Regions from separate parts of the Streptomyces sp. NPDC019890 genome, predicted to be linked through region 4. Evidence: riboswitches for the same ligand, from Rfam matches in the RefSeq annotation. Region 4 holds a riboswitch; each other region holds the start of a gene.
The links. A riboswitch is a leader RNA that binds a small molecule or an ion and turns the genes downstream of it on or off. The one in region 4 is predicted to bind cyclic di-AMP.
Positions count from the first base shown of each region.

Region 1: it holds a riboswitch for cyclic di-AMP, as region 4 does, so the genes downstream of both, ACI2LP_RS14440 (transglycosylase family protein) here and ACI2LP_RS26545 (peptidoglycan DD-metalloendopeptidase family protein) in region 4, are expected to answer to the same signal.
Region 2: it holds a riboswitch for cyclic di-AMP, as region 4 does, so the genes downstream of both, ACI2LP_RS29300 (M23 family metallopeptidase) here and ACI2LP_RS26545 (peptidoglycan DD-metalloendopeptidase family protein) in region 4, are expected to answer to the same signal.
Region 3: it holds a riboswitch for cyclic di-AMP, as region 4 does, so the genes downstream of both, ACI2LP_RS32560 (M23 family metallopeptidase) here and ACI2LP_RS26545 (peptidoglycan DD-metalloendopeptidase family protein) in region 4, are expected to answer to the same signal.

Region 1 covers NZ_JBJDQK010000004.1:474,059-477,181, reverse strand. Annotated here, with positions in the region: gene eno (phosphopyruvate hydratase) at 1-813, opposite strand, end outside; gene ACI2LP_RS14440 (transglycosylase family protein) at 1,199-1,867, opposite strand; cyclic di-AMP (ydaO/yuaA leader) riboswitch at 1,871-2,042, opposite strand; gene ACI2LP_RS14435 (transglycosylase family protein) at 2,308-3,123, opposite strand, start outside.
Region 2 covers NZ_JBJDQK010000013.1:153,170-156,292, reverse strand. Annotated here, with positions in the region: gene ACI2LP_RS29310 (M16 family metallopeptidase) at 1-194, shown strand, start outside; gene ACI2LP_RS29305 (M16 family metallopeptidase) at 191-1,588, shown strand; cyclic di-AMP (ydaO/yuaA leader) riboswitch at 1,816-1,977, shown strand; gene ACI2LP_RS29300 (M23 family metallopeptidase) at 1,990-2,748, shown strand; gene ACI2LP_RS29295 (GntR family transcriptional regulator) at 2,937-3,123, shown strand, end outside.
Region 3 covers NZ_JBJDQK010000023.1:11,862-14,984, reverse strand. Annotated here, with positions in the region: gene ACI2LP_RS32560 (M23 family metallopeptidase) at 150-1,202, opposite strand; cyclic di-AMP (ydaO/yuaA leader) riboswitch at 1,214-1,370, opposite strand; gene ACI2LP_RS32555 (PP2C family protein-serine/threonine phosphatase) at 1,585-2,763, opposite strand; tRNA gene ACI2LP_RS32550 (tRNA-Met) at 2,934-3,007, opposite strand.
Region 4 covers NZ_JBJDQK010000011.1:6,760-9,882, reverse strand. Annotated here, with positions in the region: gene ACI2LP_RS26550 (SGNH/GDSL hydrolase family protein) at 1-791, opposite strand, end outside; gene ACI2LP_RS26545 (peptidoglycan DD-metalloendopeptidase family protein) at 954-1,898, opposite strand; cyclic di-AMP (ydaO/yuaA leader) riboswitch at 1,903-2,059, opposite strand; gene ACI2LP_RS26540 (alpha-galactosidase) at 2,456-3,123, opposite strand, start outside.

The DNA of each region.
Region 1 (3,123 bases), on a different contig from region 4:
GTACTCGGTCATCTCGGCGGCCGAGCGGGACTTGCCCTCGAACTCGTAGAGGCCGTCCTTGTAGAACTCGGACGCGGCGACGTCGAGCGCCAGCGCGATGTCCTTGCCCGGGGCGTAACCGGCCTGCTTGATGGCCTCGAGGATGAGGTCCAGGGCGGCGCGGTTGGAGTCCAGGTTCGGCGCGAAGCCGCCCTCGTCGCCGAGGCCGGTGGAGAGGCCCTTGGTCTTCAGGACGGACTTGAGGGTGTGGTAGACCTCGGCGCCCCAGCGCAGAGCCTCGGAGAAGGACTCGGCGCCGATCGGCGCGATCATGAACTCCTGGATGTCCACGTTGGAGTCGGCGTGCGAGCCGCCGTTCAGGATGTTCATCATCGGAACGGGCAGCAGGTGCGCGTTCGGGCCGCCGAGGTAGCGGAAGAGCGGCAGGTCGGAGGCCTCGGAGGCGGCGTGCGCGACGGCGAGGGAGACGCCGAGGATGGCGTTGGCGCCGAGGGAGGACTTGTCCGGAGTGGCGTCCAGGTCGAACATCGCCTGGTCGATCAGGCGCTGCTCGGTGGCGTCGTAGCCGACGAGCTCCGGGCCGATCTGCTCGATGACGGCGAGGACAGCCTTCTCGACGCCCTTGCCCTGGTAGCGGTTCTGGTCACCGTCGCGGAGCTCAAGAGCCTCGAACGCACCGGTGGAGGCGCCGGACGGAACAGCAGCACGACCCGTGCTGCCGTCGTCGAGGCCAACCTCGACCTCGACCGTGGGGTTGCCTCGGGAGTCCAGGATTTCCCGGGCTACGACGACGTCGATGGACGGCACGAGCATCTCCTTCTGGGATGTGACGCTTGAAGTGCAGGGTCTCTTTGGCCTTGCGACATGAGCCTAACCGGCTCCAGGGCTGTGGCCAGCCGATGCCCGCCCGCTGGGACAAAAAAGGCCCCCAAGGCTCGCGGCAGCGGACAAAGGGGTACAAGGTCTACCAGCGGGTAACGGCCTGCGGCGGCAGGCGGGGGACGACAGACAGAACCCCGGCCCGGTGCGTACGGGGGAAAACGCACCGAGCCGGGGTGGCTGGGGGACGGGGGTCCGCCGCTTCCGGTGGGCCGCCGGGTCCACCGGAATCCGGGGTCCGGATGTCCGGTCCCGGACAACTGATGCAGAAGTCCGGGTGGGGCCGGCTCAGGTGGAGCTGCCGGCCCGGGACCTCGGGTCAGCTCAGGTGGAGCTGCTGGCCCGGGTAGATCACATTGGCGTCGCTGATGATGTCCTTGTTCAGGTCGAACAGCTTCGTCCAGCCGCCCTTGACCTTCTCGGCCTGCGCGATCTTGCTGAGCGTGTCGCCGGCCTTGACCTTGTACTCGCCGTCGCCCTTCTTGAAGCCCGTGGCCTTGGCGGCGGGCTTCGGAGCGGCCGGGCGCGCGGAGCGGGTGGTGGGGGCCTCGGCGCGCTTCGGGGCGGGCTTCGCCTGCTGCGCGGTGCCGGAGTCGGCGGAGCCGCCGTCGTACGCGGCGTTGGACAGACCCACGCCACAGTTCGGCCACGCGCCCTTGCCCTGGCCCGCGAGGACCTTCTCGGCGACGGCTATCTGCTGGTCCTTGGAGGCCAGGTCGGCGCGCGAGGCGTAGGCGGTGCCACCGTAGGCGGCCCAGGTGGAGTTGGTGAACTGCAGGCCGCCGTAGAAGCCGTTGCCGGTGTTGATGGACCAGTTGCCGCCGGACTCGCACTGGGCGACCTGGTCCCACTCGGCGGCGGTGGCGGCGGAGGCCGAGGTCGCGCCGAGCAGCGGGACGGCGAAGGCGGCACCGGTGACACCGGCGAGCGTGGCGATGCGAGTGGTCTTCGACGGGCGGCGGTGCTTGCCCTTGCTGGAAAACAGCATGGAACGTCTCCTCACCGACGCCTACGAGGTGAGCTGTCGGGTTCGGGCCTGTGAGTTGCCCGGTCGTGCGTCCTAGCGCGCGACTTCACCCCTAGCCGGTTGGTGACCACCTCTCAGTGGCCGGGGCCGGCGCTTACCTTGGGTCCCCCGCTCCTGCCTTCGGCGCTCTACGCGACGACTACTCCCCCCGACCGACGGCAGGATTCGGCGTGACGGTCAGTGGTGCCCGCGATGGCGAGCGGTCAGACCGTAGACACACCTCTCCCCGATGTTCAAAAGATGAACATCGGGGAGAAATCGCCCATCTCGCCTCTCCGGTAACACTCGTTTCCGCAGGTAGCGGGCGGAATGAGCGATTCCGCCCGACGAGTCATGCCAGTTGGGACAAAGAGACTCATGTCTCACTTGCGCAGACTCGGACATAAGCCCGCGAACTGCCGCTACTTCGCGCCCAGATCGAGGCTCTGGCCAGGAAGGATGAGGTCGGGGTCGTCGCCGACGGTCCCCCGGTTCGCCTCGTAGAGCGCGGTCCAGCCGCCGGAGAGCTTCTCCTTGTTGACGATCGCGGACAGGCTGTCGCCCGCCTGGACGGTGTACTCGCCCGACGGGACGTCCGAAGTGTCACTCTTGTCCGCTTCGGCGCGTGTTGGGCCGTCACTTCGCGAGGCATGACGTCCCGCTTCGCGCGTGTTGTCCGTATTGCCCGGCTCGGTCTCCTCCGGGGCGGACTCGCCGCGGTGCTTACCGCTTCCGCTGTCGACGCCCGCGTCCGCGCTCGGAGTGGCATCGGGCGTCGCCGGCTCCGTCGCGTCCGCGGACGGTTCGGCGGACGGCTCGGCAGAGGGCTCCGCGGCCTCGGACGGCTCGGTCGTCTTCGGCGACGCGTCGGGCGCGTCCGGCGCGTCCGGCGCCGCCGGGGCGCTCTGGCCGGGCAGGGGCAGGACGCCCGGGTCGACGCCGGTCGCGGCGCCGTCGTTCTTCAGCCCCGCGATCGCCGCACAGCCGGGCCAGGCCGCCGGGCCCTGCGCCTCCAGGACCTTCTCCGCAACCGCGATCTGCTGGGAGCGGCTGGCGAGGTCGGCGCGCGCCGCGTACGCGGTGCCGCCGAAGCTCTGCCAGGTCTCCTGCGAGAACTGCAGCCCGCCGTAGAAGCCGTTGCCGAGGTCGGCCATCCACATGCCGCCGCTCTCGCACTCCGCGACCCGGTCCCACATGGAGGCGTCGGCGGCGGAGGCCGAACCGGCACCGAGAAGGGG
Region 2 (3,123 bases), on a different contig from region 4:
AACTGTGCAGGTACGCCGTGCTGTTCGGCGACCCGCAGCTGGCACTGACCGCCGTGCAGCGGGTGCTGGACGTCACCGCCGAGGAGGTGCAGGCGGTCGCCAAGGCCCGGCTGCGCCCGGACAACAGGGCGGTGCTCGTCTACGAACCCGTCAACGCCGAGCAGAGCGACCAGGAAGAGGGAGCGGACCAGTGACCGACGCTGCCGCGTCTTTGACGACCATGGAGTTCCACCCGCAGCCGGCGGCCGGCGCGGCCCGGCCGTGGGCGTTCCCCGCCCCCGACCGGGGCACCCTGGACAACGGGCTCACGGTGCTGCGCTGCCACCGCCCCGGCCAGCAGGTGGTGGCGGTCGAGATCTCCCTCGACGCCCCGCTGGACGCCGAGCCCGAGGGCCTCGACGGCGTCGCCACGATCATGGCGCGCGCCCTGTCGGAGGGCACCGACAAGCGCAGCGCCGAGGAGTTCGCGGCCGAGCTGGAGCGCTGCGGTGCCACCCTCGACGCGCACGCCGACCACCCCGGCGTCCGCGTCTCCCTGGAGGTCCCGGTCTCCCGGCTGCCCAAGGCGCTCGGCCTGCTGGCCGAGGCGCTGCGCGCACCCGCCTTCGCCGACAGCGAGGTGCAGCGGCTCGTACGCAACCGTCTCGACGAGATCCCGCACGAGACGGCCAACCCGGCCCGCCGTGCCGCCAAGGAGCTCTCCAAGCAGCTCTTCCCGGCCGCGGCGCGTATCTCGCGTCCCCGCCAGGGCACCGAGGAGACCGTGGCCCGGATCGACGCCGCGGCCGTACGGGCCTTCTACGAGGCGCATGTGCGGCCCGCCACCGCCACCGCGGTGATCGTCGGCGATCTGACCGGGGTCGACCTGGACGCCGTGCTGGCCGAGAGCCTCGGCACCTGGACGGGCGACAAGGCAGCGCCCCGTCCCGTACCGCCGATCGCCGCCGACGACACCGGCCGTGTGGTGATCGTGGACCGGCCGGGCGCCGTGCAGACGCAGCTGCTGATCGGCCGCATCGGTGCGGACCGGCACGACCGCGTGTGGCCCGCGCAGGTGCTCGGCGCGTACTGCCTGGGCGGCACCCTCACCTCCCGCCTCGACCGCGTGCTGCGTGAGGAGAAGGGCTACACCTACGGCGTACGCGCCTTCGGCCAGGTGCTGCGCTCCGCCCCCGACGGGTCGGGCGCCGCGATGCTCGCCATCAGCGGCTCGGTGGACACCCCGAACACCGGACCGGCGCTGGACGACCTCTGGAAGGTGCTGCGTACGCTCGCGGCCGAGGGGCTGACCGACGCCGAGCGGGATGTCGCCGTGCAGAACCTGGTGGGTGTCGCCCCGCTGAAGTTCGAGACGGCCGCCTCCGTCGCGGGCACGCTCGCCGACCAGGTCGAGCAGTTCCTCCCGGACGACTACCAGGCGCAGTTGTACGTCCGGCTGGCCGAGACGGGCACTGTCGAGGCGACGGCGGCTGCCGTCAGCGCCTTCCCGGTGGACCGTCTTGTCACGGTGCTCGTCGGCGACGCCGACGAGATCGAGGAGCCGGTGCGGGCGCTGGGCATCGGTGAAGTGAGTGTTGTCACAGGCTGATTGAGAAAGCCGGTGCTCCTCGGCCGGCAAACAACTCCTTACAAACAAGCGGAACCCCGGCATCCAGAGTGGAGCCGGGGTTCCGTGTTATGTCCGCTTTGTTGGAGAGGCTGCGTGTCTGCCCTGTGGGATGCGCTACAAAAAAGCCTGTCTGTTTGGTGATTGAAAGTGGCCCGGCCTAGCGTCGGTCCGGCTGTCCGCCAGAAGCCCGCCGCATCCGCGGCATCGGACAGTCATCGCCGAGTCCCCGTCAGGCGCGAGCCTGGGGAGCCGGGGACCCATGTCCCTGGGGTGAATCGGACGCCTTCGCACCCGTGCGGAGGGGCCCGTAGGAGACCTTCCTGCTCCGAACCCGTCAGCTAACCCGGTAGGCGAGAAGGAAGGAAAGGATCAGCCACTACATGGCGTTCACCCGTGCCACCGGGAAGCACCGTGCCCCGAGCCGCCTGTCGCGACGCAGCGCGAACATGGCGGGTGCCGCGGCCCTCGCCACGACCGGCGTCATCGGAACCCTCGCTTCCCCGGCGCTCGCCGCCAACACGAGCACGACCGCGGTCGAGGACACCGGCCTGACCCCGGTGGTGACCGCCGAGACCCTCGCGGACCAGATCGCCGACCAGGCCGCCGCCCAGGAGCAGGAGGCCGCCAGGGCGAAGGCCGCGGCCGAGGCGAAGCACAAGGCCGAGGTCCGTGCCAAGGAAGCCCGCGAGGCCAGGGAGCGCGCCGCCCGCGACGCCGAGCGCAAGCGCCTCAACTCCTTCGTGGCCCCGATCTCCGGCTCGTACATCTCCACCGGCTACAAGGCCGGCGGCGCCATCTGGTCCTCCGGCAGCCACACGGGCATCGACTTCCATGCGGCGTCCGGCACCACCGTGCACGCGGTCGGCTCCGGCACCGTCGTCGAGGCCGGCTGGGGCGGCGCGTACGGCAACAACGTCGTGATCAAGATGAAGGACGGCTCGTACACGCAGTACGGCCACCTCTCGTCGATCAGCGTCTCGGTCGGCCAGAGCGTCACCCCGGGCGAGCGGATCGGCCTCTCCGGCGCGACCGGCAACACCACCGGGCCGCACCTGCACTTCGAGGCCCGCACCAGCCCCGAGTACGGCTCCGACATCAACCCGGTCGCGTACCTGCGTGCACACGGTGTGAACGTCTGAGCGGACAGCTCGTACAGCTCGTGGAGAAGGCCCCGGCGTGCCGCCGGGGCCTTCTGCCTTTGAGGCACTGGCCAAAAGATATCCATGGATTCCGGAGAGCCTTCGGAAAATCGTGCTCGCTGCAATAGAGTCGACCGAACAGACGTCAATCGGCTGCGTTTCGCGCGGATTAAAGCGGAGGTTCGGTCATGCGCATTCCCGCGCACTCGGTATGCACGGCGATCCGCGACGACATCGTCTCCGGTGTATTCGAGCGGGGCAGTCGGCTGACCGAGGAGCAGCTGGCGCGCCGCTACGGCGTCTCACGTGTCCCGGTGCGCGAGGCCCTGCGCACCCTGGAGTCCGAGGGTTTCGTCACCACCCGCCGGCACGCCG
Region 3 (3,123 bases), on a different contig from region 4:
CTATTCCACGTTCCGCAGTCGGGCGACGGGGTCCACCTCCCGCGCGGCTGCCACCGCGTACGGGGCGGCGCGGCACGCAACAGCGCCCCGGGCGCCGAACGGCGCGAGGGGCGCTGAGCAGTGCGAGGGGCGCTGAGCAGTGCGGAACGTCAGACAGTGAGGCCCTTGTCGCGCAGCCAGGTCATCGGGTCGATGCCCGTCCCGCCCGCCGTGTGGACCTCCAGGTGCAGATGCGGGCCGGTCACATTGCCGGTCGCACCCACGCGGCCGATCGTCTCCCCCGTCGACACCTTCTGGCCCGCGCTGACCGAGATCGAGGACTGGTGGGCGTACCAGATCTCCGTGCCGTCATCGAGCTCCAGCACCGTGCGGTAGCCGTAGGAGCCGGACCAGCCCGCCGACTTGACGGTGCCGCTGTGGACCGCCTTGAGCGGCGTGCCCGTCGGGGCGGCGAAGTCCAGGCCGGTGTGGTAGCCCGAGGACCACATGGAGCCGGCCTCACCGAAGGTGGAGGTGATCGTGTACGAGGAGGTGGGCAGCGAATAGCTCGCGGCGAGCTTGGCGAGGCGCTCGGCCTCCGCCTTGGCCGCCGCGGCCTTCTCGGCCGCAAGCTTCTCCGCCTCGGCCTTGGCCTCCGCCGCGGTCTGCTGCTTCCTCGCCTCCGCCGCGGCCTTCTCGGCCGCCAGCTTCTCCGCGGCCGCCTTCGCCTCGGCGTCCGCCTCGGCCTGCTGCTGCTCGGCCTGCTGGAGGATGCGGGCGCGCAGCGCCTCACCCGCGCCGGCCGCGCCATCGGCAGCGGTCTTGGAGTCGGTGTCCGAGGCGAGCGTCACCGCCGTGAGCGGTGAGGTGTTGCCGGCGTCGGTGTCCGAGGAGTCGTCGGACAGCAAAGAGCCCACGCCGGGAAGGGACTTGGCGTCGGGCAGGTTGTCCGCGATCGAGTCGGGGAGCGATATGGAGACCGGCGGCTTGTCCTGCGCGGTGGCCATGCCGCCCGCGCCGACCGCGGCGATCACGCCGACGCCGAGCACCGTGGAGCTGCGGGCGAGCCCGCCGCGCTGCTTGACGACACGGTGCCGTCCGCGCACCGGACGAACGGAGTCCTCGGTGGGGTTCCATTCCTCCCACGCCCGCTCCGCCCCCTCTTCGCCGCTGAAGAAGTCGGGCCTGAAGGGTGCTTCTGGGGCAGGGGTGTTGGACGCCACTGAGGCGTACTCCTTTCCTTCCTTCTCGCCTACCGGGTTAGCTGACGGGTTCGGAGCAGGAAGGTCTCCTACGAGCGCTTCGACCGCGGAAAAGAGCGGCAAAAGGTGCCCGATTCACCCCAATTGGTGGTTCCCCGGTTCCCTTGCGGGATTCGGCGCACGCGCACGGTGCCGTCTCTTGCGACGGCTGGGACGACCGCGCTGCGTTATCGAACGTTAATAGACGCCAGGGCCGGATTCCAAGCTGTTCCGAGTGATCGTTAACGAGTTCGTCACGGACTTACCGGGACACAAACGGCCGGATACGGGCGACTTGATCGCCTCTCCTCTCACACCTTCACCTGACGGTGGTTCATATGTGATGCGGAGGGGTGCGCTTCGACTACACACGGTGCGGGTCCGGTGGCCTTCCCTGGCTCTGACTCTTCGCTCTGACCACGGGGACGATCCTGCGGCGGCCCTGCTGCCCCTGCCCGGGACGGCTGACCGCCAGCAGGGCCAGGTCGTCCGTCAAGCCGCCACCGGTATGCAGTCGAACGTCGTCGACGAGCGCGTCCAGCAGTTCCTCCGGCCCGGGAAAGAGCCGGCCGCCGAGCCGCGCGGCCGGGTCGTAGAAGACGCCGTCCGCGTCGCGCGCCTCGGAAAGGCCGTCCGTGTAGAGCAGCAGCGTCGCCCCGGCGGGCAGCGGAAACGAGTCCCCACGGTCCGGCCATCCGCTCAGCTCGCCCATGCCCAGCGGCAGCGCGGCCTCGGTCGGCGCAAGCGCGTGCACTTTCCCGTCGGCGTACAGCACCAGCGGTTCCGGATGGCCACGGTTCACCACGCGCACCATCTCGTCGCGGCGCGGGATCTCGGCGATCACTGCCGTGGTGAACTCCTCGAAGATCTCCAGGCTGTCCCGCCGTGTGCCCTCGCGCGCGAGCGCCCGCTCCAGGCGCTTGGCCACCCCTTCGAGCGTGGCCTCCTGCTCGGCCGCCTCCCGGAACGCGCCGATGACCACGGCCACCGCCTCGACCGCCTCCATCCCCTTGCCCCGTACGTCGCCGACCACCAGGCGCACCCCGTACGGAGTGTCCTGCACGGCGAAGAGGTCACCGCCGATGAAGGCGTCCGCCTGCGCCGCCTCGTACCGCGCGGCGACCTGCAGCCCGCCGATCCGTTCGGCGGGCGTGGGCAGCACGGCGCGCTGCGCGGTCTCGGCGATGACGCGGGCGGAGGCGAGGCGCTCGCCGCTGAGCCGTACGACCCGATTGATGATGAGCGCGAGCCCGGCGACGGTGACCACGGTGAACAGCTCGGTGTTGGCCGAGACGCTGTCCAGGGTGTCGTTGTAGATGTGCAGACCGACCACCGCGGCGACGGCCGCGACACCGGTGAGCAGGGTGGTGAGCCAGGAGAAGAAGGGGGCCGCGATCAGCGGGGCAGCCGCGAAGAGGGGGGACGCGGTGAACTCGGACGGAGTGGAGAGATCGAAGATGACACCGCCGATGATCAACAGCGTGGGCAGCGCGCGGACAAAGCTGCGAGCGCTGATGCCGCCGTGCCGTCCTCGGTGCCCCACGAGTGCTCTCCTGCCCCGTCCGCCCAGGCTGCGGAAGGTACCGCGCCCTCCCCAGGCTGGCCTCAGTCGCGCCGCGCGGCGACTCGCCGTCGGCCAACCGGGCGAAACACCGATGGGCGGACACGACAGTGGCCCGGCACTCTTCTCGAGTGCCGGGCCACTGTTTTCAGTAGCGGGGACAGGATTTGAACCTGCGACCTCTGGGTTATGAGCCCAGCGAGCTACCGAGCTGCTCCACCCCGCGTCGGTGAACACAACCTTACGCTATCCGGAGCAAGATCAAATCCATTTACCGGTGGAACAGCTGCGCGGCAGCTGTTCCACCCTCCGCCCGGCGTCCGATCCCTGCGCCCGGGGTCG
Region 4 (3,123 bases):
TACAGAGGCAGCAGATTGGGGCGCTTGGCCTCGACATGGTCGCCGGAGCTCTCGCCGCGCAGTCGCCGCCCGATCCATGGCACCAGATGCGTGCGCGCCCACTGGATGTCGTCCCGGCGCACCTCGAGCGGGCCGCGCGGCGGCTGCGGCGGCCACGGCTGGTCCGGGTCGGCGGGCACCTCGATGCCGAGCACCTGGGCGGCTCGCAGCGCGACCCTCGTGTGGCCCTCGGGCGACAGATGCAGCCGGTCGGCGTCCCAAGCACGCCTGTCCTGCACGGACTTGAGCGACCATAGGTCCAGTACGGGGCAGTCGTAACGGTCGGCGATGGCCCGGACATGCGCGGTGTACGTGGCGATCTTGCCGCGCAGATGGCGCAGTACCGGCACGTCGCGCGTGTCGAAGCCGGTGGTCACCATGACCGTGCCGACGGCTCCGGTGAGCTCGGCGACGGCCCGCTCGAAGCGCTCGGCCACGTCGTCCGGGTCGGTGCCCGGCCGGATGATGTCATTGCCGCCGGCGCAGAACGTCACCAGATCCGGGGCGAGTTCCTTCGCCCTCGGCACCTGTTCCGCCACGATCTGGTCGAGCAGACGGCCGCGTACGGCGAGATTGGCGTACCTGAAGGTGTGTTCCGGCATCCGGTCGCCGAGCAGGACCGCGAACCGGTCCGCCCAGCCGACGTACGTCCCGTCGGGGCCCGGGTCTCCGACGCCCTCGGTGAAGCTGTCACCGATAGCCGCGTACGACCCGAATGCGCCACTGTTCTTGTCTCTCGAATCGTCTGCCACGAGTCCATATCTTTCCCTTACGGGTGTGACCTACGCGACCGTAAGGAGGGGTTGACGAGGGGTGATCTATACCACCGGTCAAGTTTCCCCCAACCCGGAATACGCCGAATCCCCTCGCGCCGCTGGGGGATTCGGCGCGAGGGGATCGGCGGGACCGGTGGATCAGATCGAGACACCGTGCTGGCGCAGGTACGCCAGCGGGTCGATGTCCGAGCCGTAGCTCGGGCCGGTGCGGATCTCGAAGTGAAGGTGCGGACCGGTGGAGTTGCCGGTGGAGCCGGACAGACCGATCTGCTGGCCGCCGCTCACGCTCTGGCCGGCGGAGACGGCGAGCGAGGAGAGGTGGCCGTACTGCGAGTAGCTGCCGTCGCCGTGCTGGATGACGACCTCGTTGCCGTAAGCGCCGCCCCAGCCCGCGGAGACCACGGTGCCCGGACCGACGGCCTTGACGGTGGTGCCGGTGGAGGCGGCGAAGTCGACACCGGTGTGGTAGCCGCTGGACCACATGGAGCCGGCGAGGTGGTACGGAGTGATCACGGTCGCGCCGCTGACCGGGGCCGTGAAGCCGGAGCCGCTGGTCTGCGAGGCGCTCGCCGAGTCACCGGAGGAGGACTGCGCGGAGGCCTTCGAGGCGGAGGCCTGAGCGTCACCGGAGGAGGGCTTTGCCTTGCGCTCCGGGCGCGGCTTCGACTCGTGGTGGGCCTTCGCCTTCGACTTCCCGCCGAGGGTGAGCTTGAGGCCCGGGTGGATCAGCGAGGGGTCGTCGCCGACCTGCTTGCGGTTGTCCTCGTACAGCTTCTTCCAGCCGCCGCGGACATGGTGCTCGTCGGCGATCTTGGAGAGATAGTCACCGGCGACGACGCGGTAGGTGGTGGGGGCGGCCTGCTTCTTGGCGAGCGGGGCCGTGGCGGCGGTCGTCGGCACCTGCGGGGTGGCGGCGGTCACCGCCGTGTGGGAGGTCGCGGCGGGCGCGGTCTGGCCGGCCGCATGGGCGCCGGCGGCGCCCATCAGCGGAAGGGCGATGGCGGCGCCACCCGTACCGGCGGCGACGAATCCGCGGGTGATCGGGCTGGTCCTGGGACGGCGGTGCTTACCCTTTCCGGGCATGGCGCATTCCTCTCCGGCGCCTGCGAGGTGAGCTGTCGGGTTCGGGCTGGAGATGCCCGGTCGAGCAAAATGCACGACTTAACCCCGAGCCGTCCGGGATGTCCGGAATCGGCATACTTCTTGGGTCCCCCGCTCCTGCCACGCGTGGGTGGGTTTCGAATTCCGGGCGGCGGCAGGATTAGGCGGTCCGTCCGGATTGACGGTGACGCTAAACGAGCCGGATCAAAAGGAACAAGCCACTGCTTTCGCCGATCATGGGCCACTGCGGCATCAAGGGGAAATTTCCCGTCACCCTCCGTGGAACCGGGAACCGCAACTCTCCGGCCCGTAAGGGATTTCACGCCCCACACGCCGCCACGGACCGTCACGAATATGATCCTGCTCACGAGGCGTGCCCCATCTCCTTTGCAGACGGGGCACGTTATATCTAATCGTCCAATTCGGACAGAAGCGTCATTTAATGACGAGGGCTCTCACTTACGTCCACATTCCCGCCTTTTTGGCCGGAGGAATTCCACCGCCCTGCGTCCAGGGCCCGGGCCCTGCCGCGAGTCGCCTCAGCGGCGGCGCAGCCTGATCACGGTGGCGTCCAGGTCACCCTTCAGTCCGGTGTGCAGTCCGTGGTGCAGCAGCACGGACCCGCGGTGTACGGCGCCGGTGTCCACGCACGCGTAGCCGGCCGCCGGGTCGATGCCGCGCAGCCGCAGCCGCGGCGGCTGCTCTCCGTAGTGCTGCGCCTGCAGCCAGGCGAGTACGACGGTCTCGCAGCCGCGGACGTACTGCACGGCGCTGAGCCCGCCTTCGGGCGCCCGGAGCCGGTACAGCTCGCCGTGCTGGACCAGCGGCCGGATCTGCTTGTAGAGCTCCACCCAGCCGCGTGCCTCGGCGAGCTCCTCCTCGCTCCACGCGGTGAGGTCGCCGCCGACCCCGAGCACACCGGCCATCGCGCTGACGAAGCGGAGGCGCAGCGTGCTGACGCGGCCGTTGAGCTGGACATTGGGGCTGTCGGTGACCCAGGCAGCCATGACCCGCGCGGGGTGCAGCTGGGTGAAGCCCTGCTGGATCGCGAGCCGGTCCAGCGGGTCGGTGTTGTCCGAGGTCCACACCTGGTCGGTACGGGAGAGGATGCCGAGGTCGATCCGGCCGCCGCCGCCCGAGCAGGACTCGAAGGCGACGGACGGATGCGCGGCGCGCAGCCGGTCGATGAGTGCGTACAGCGCATGCA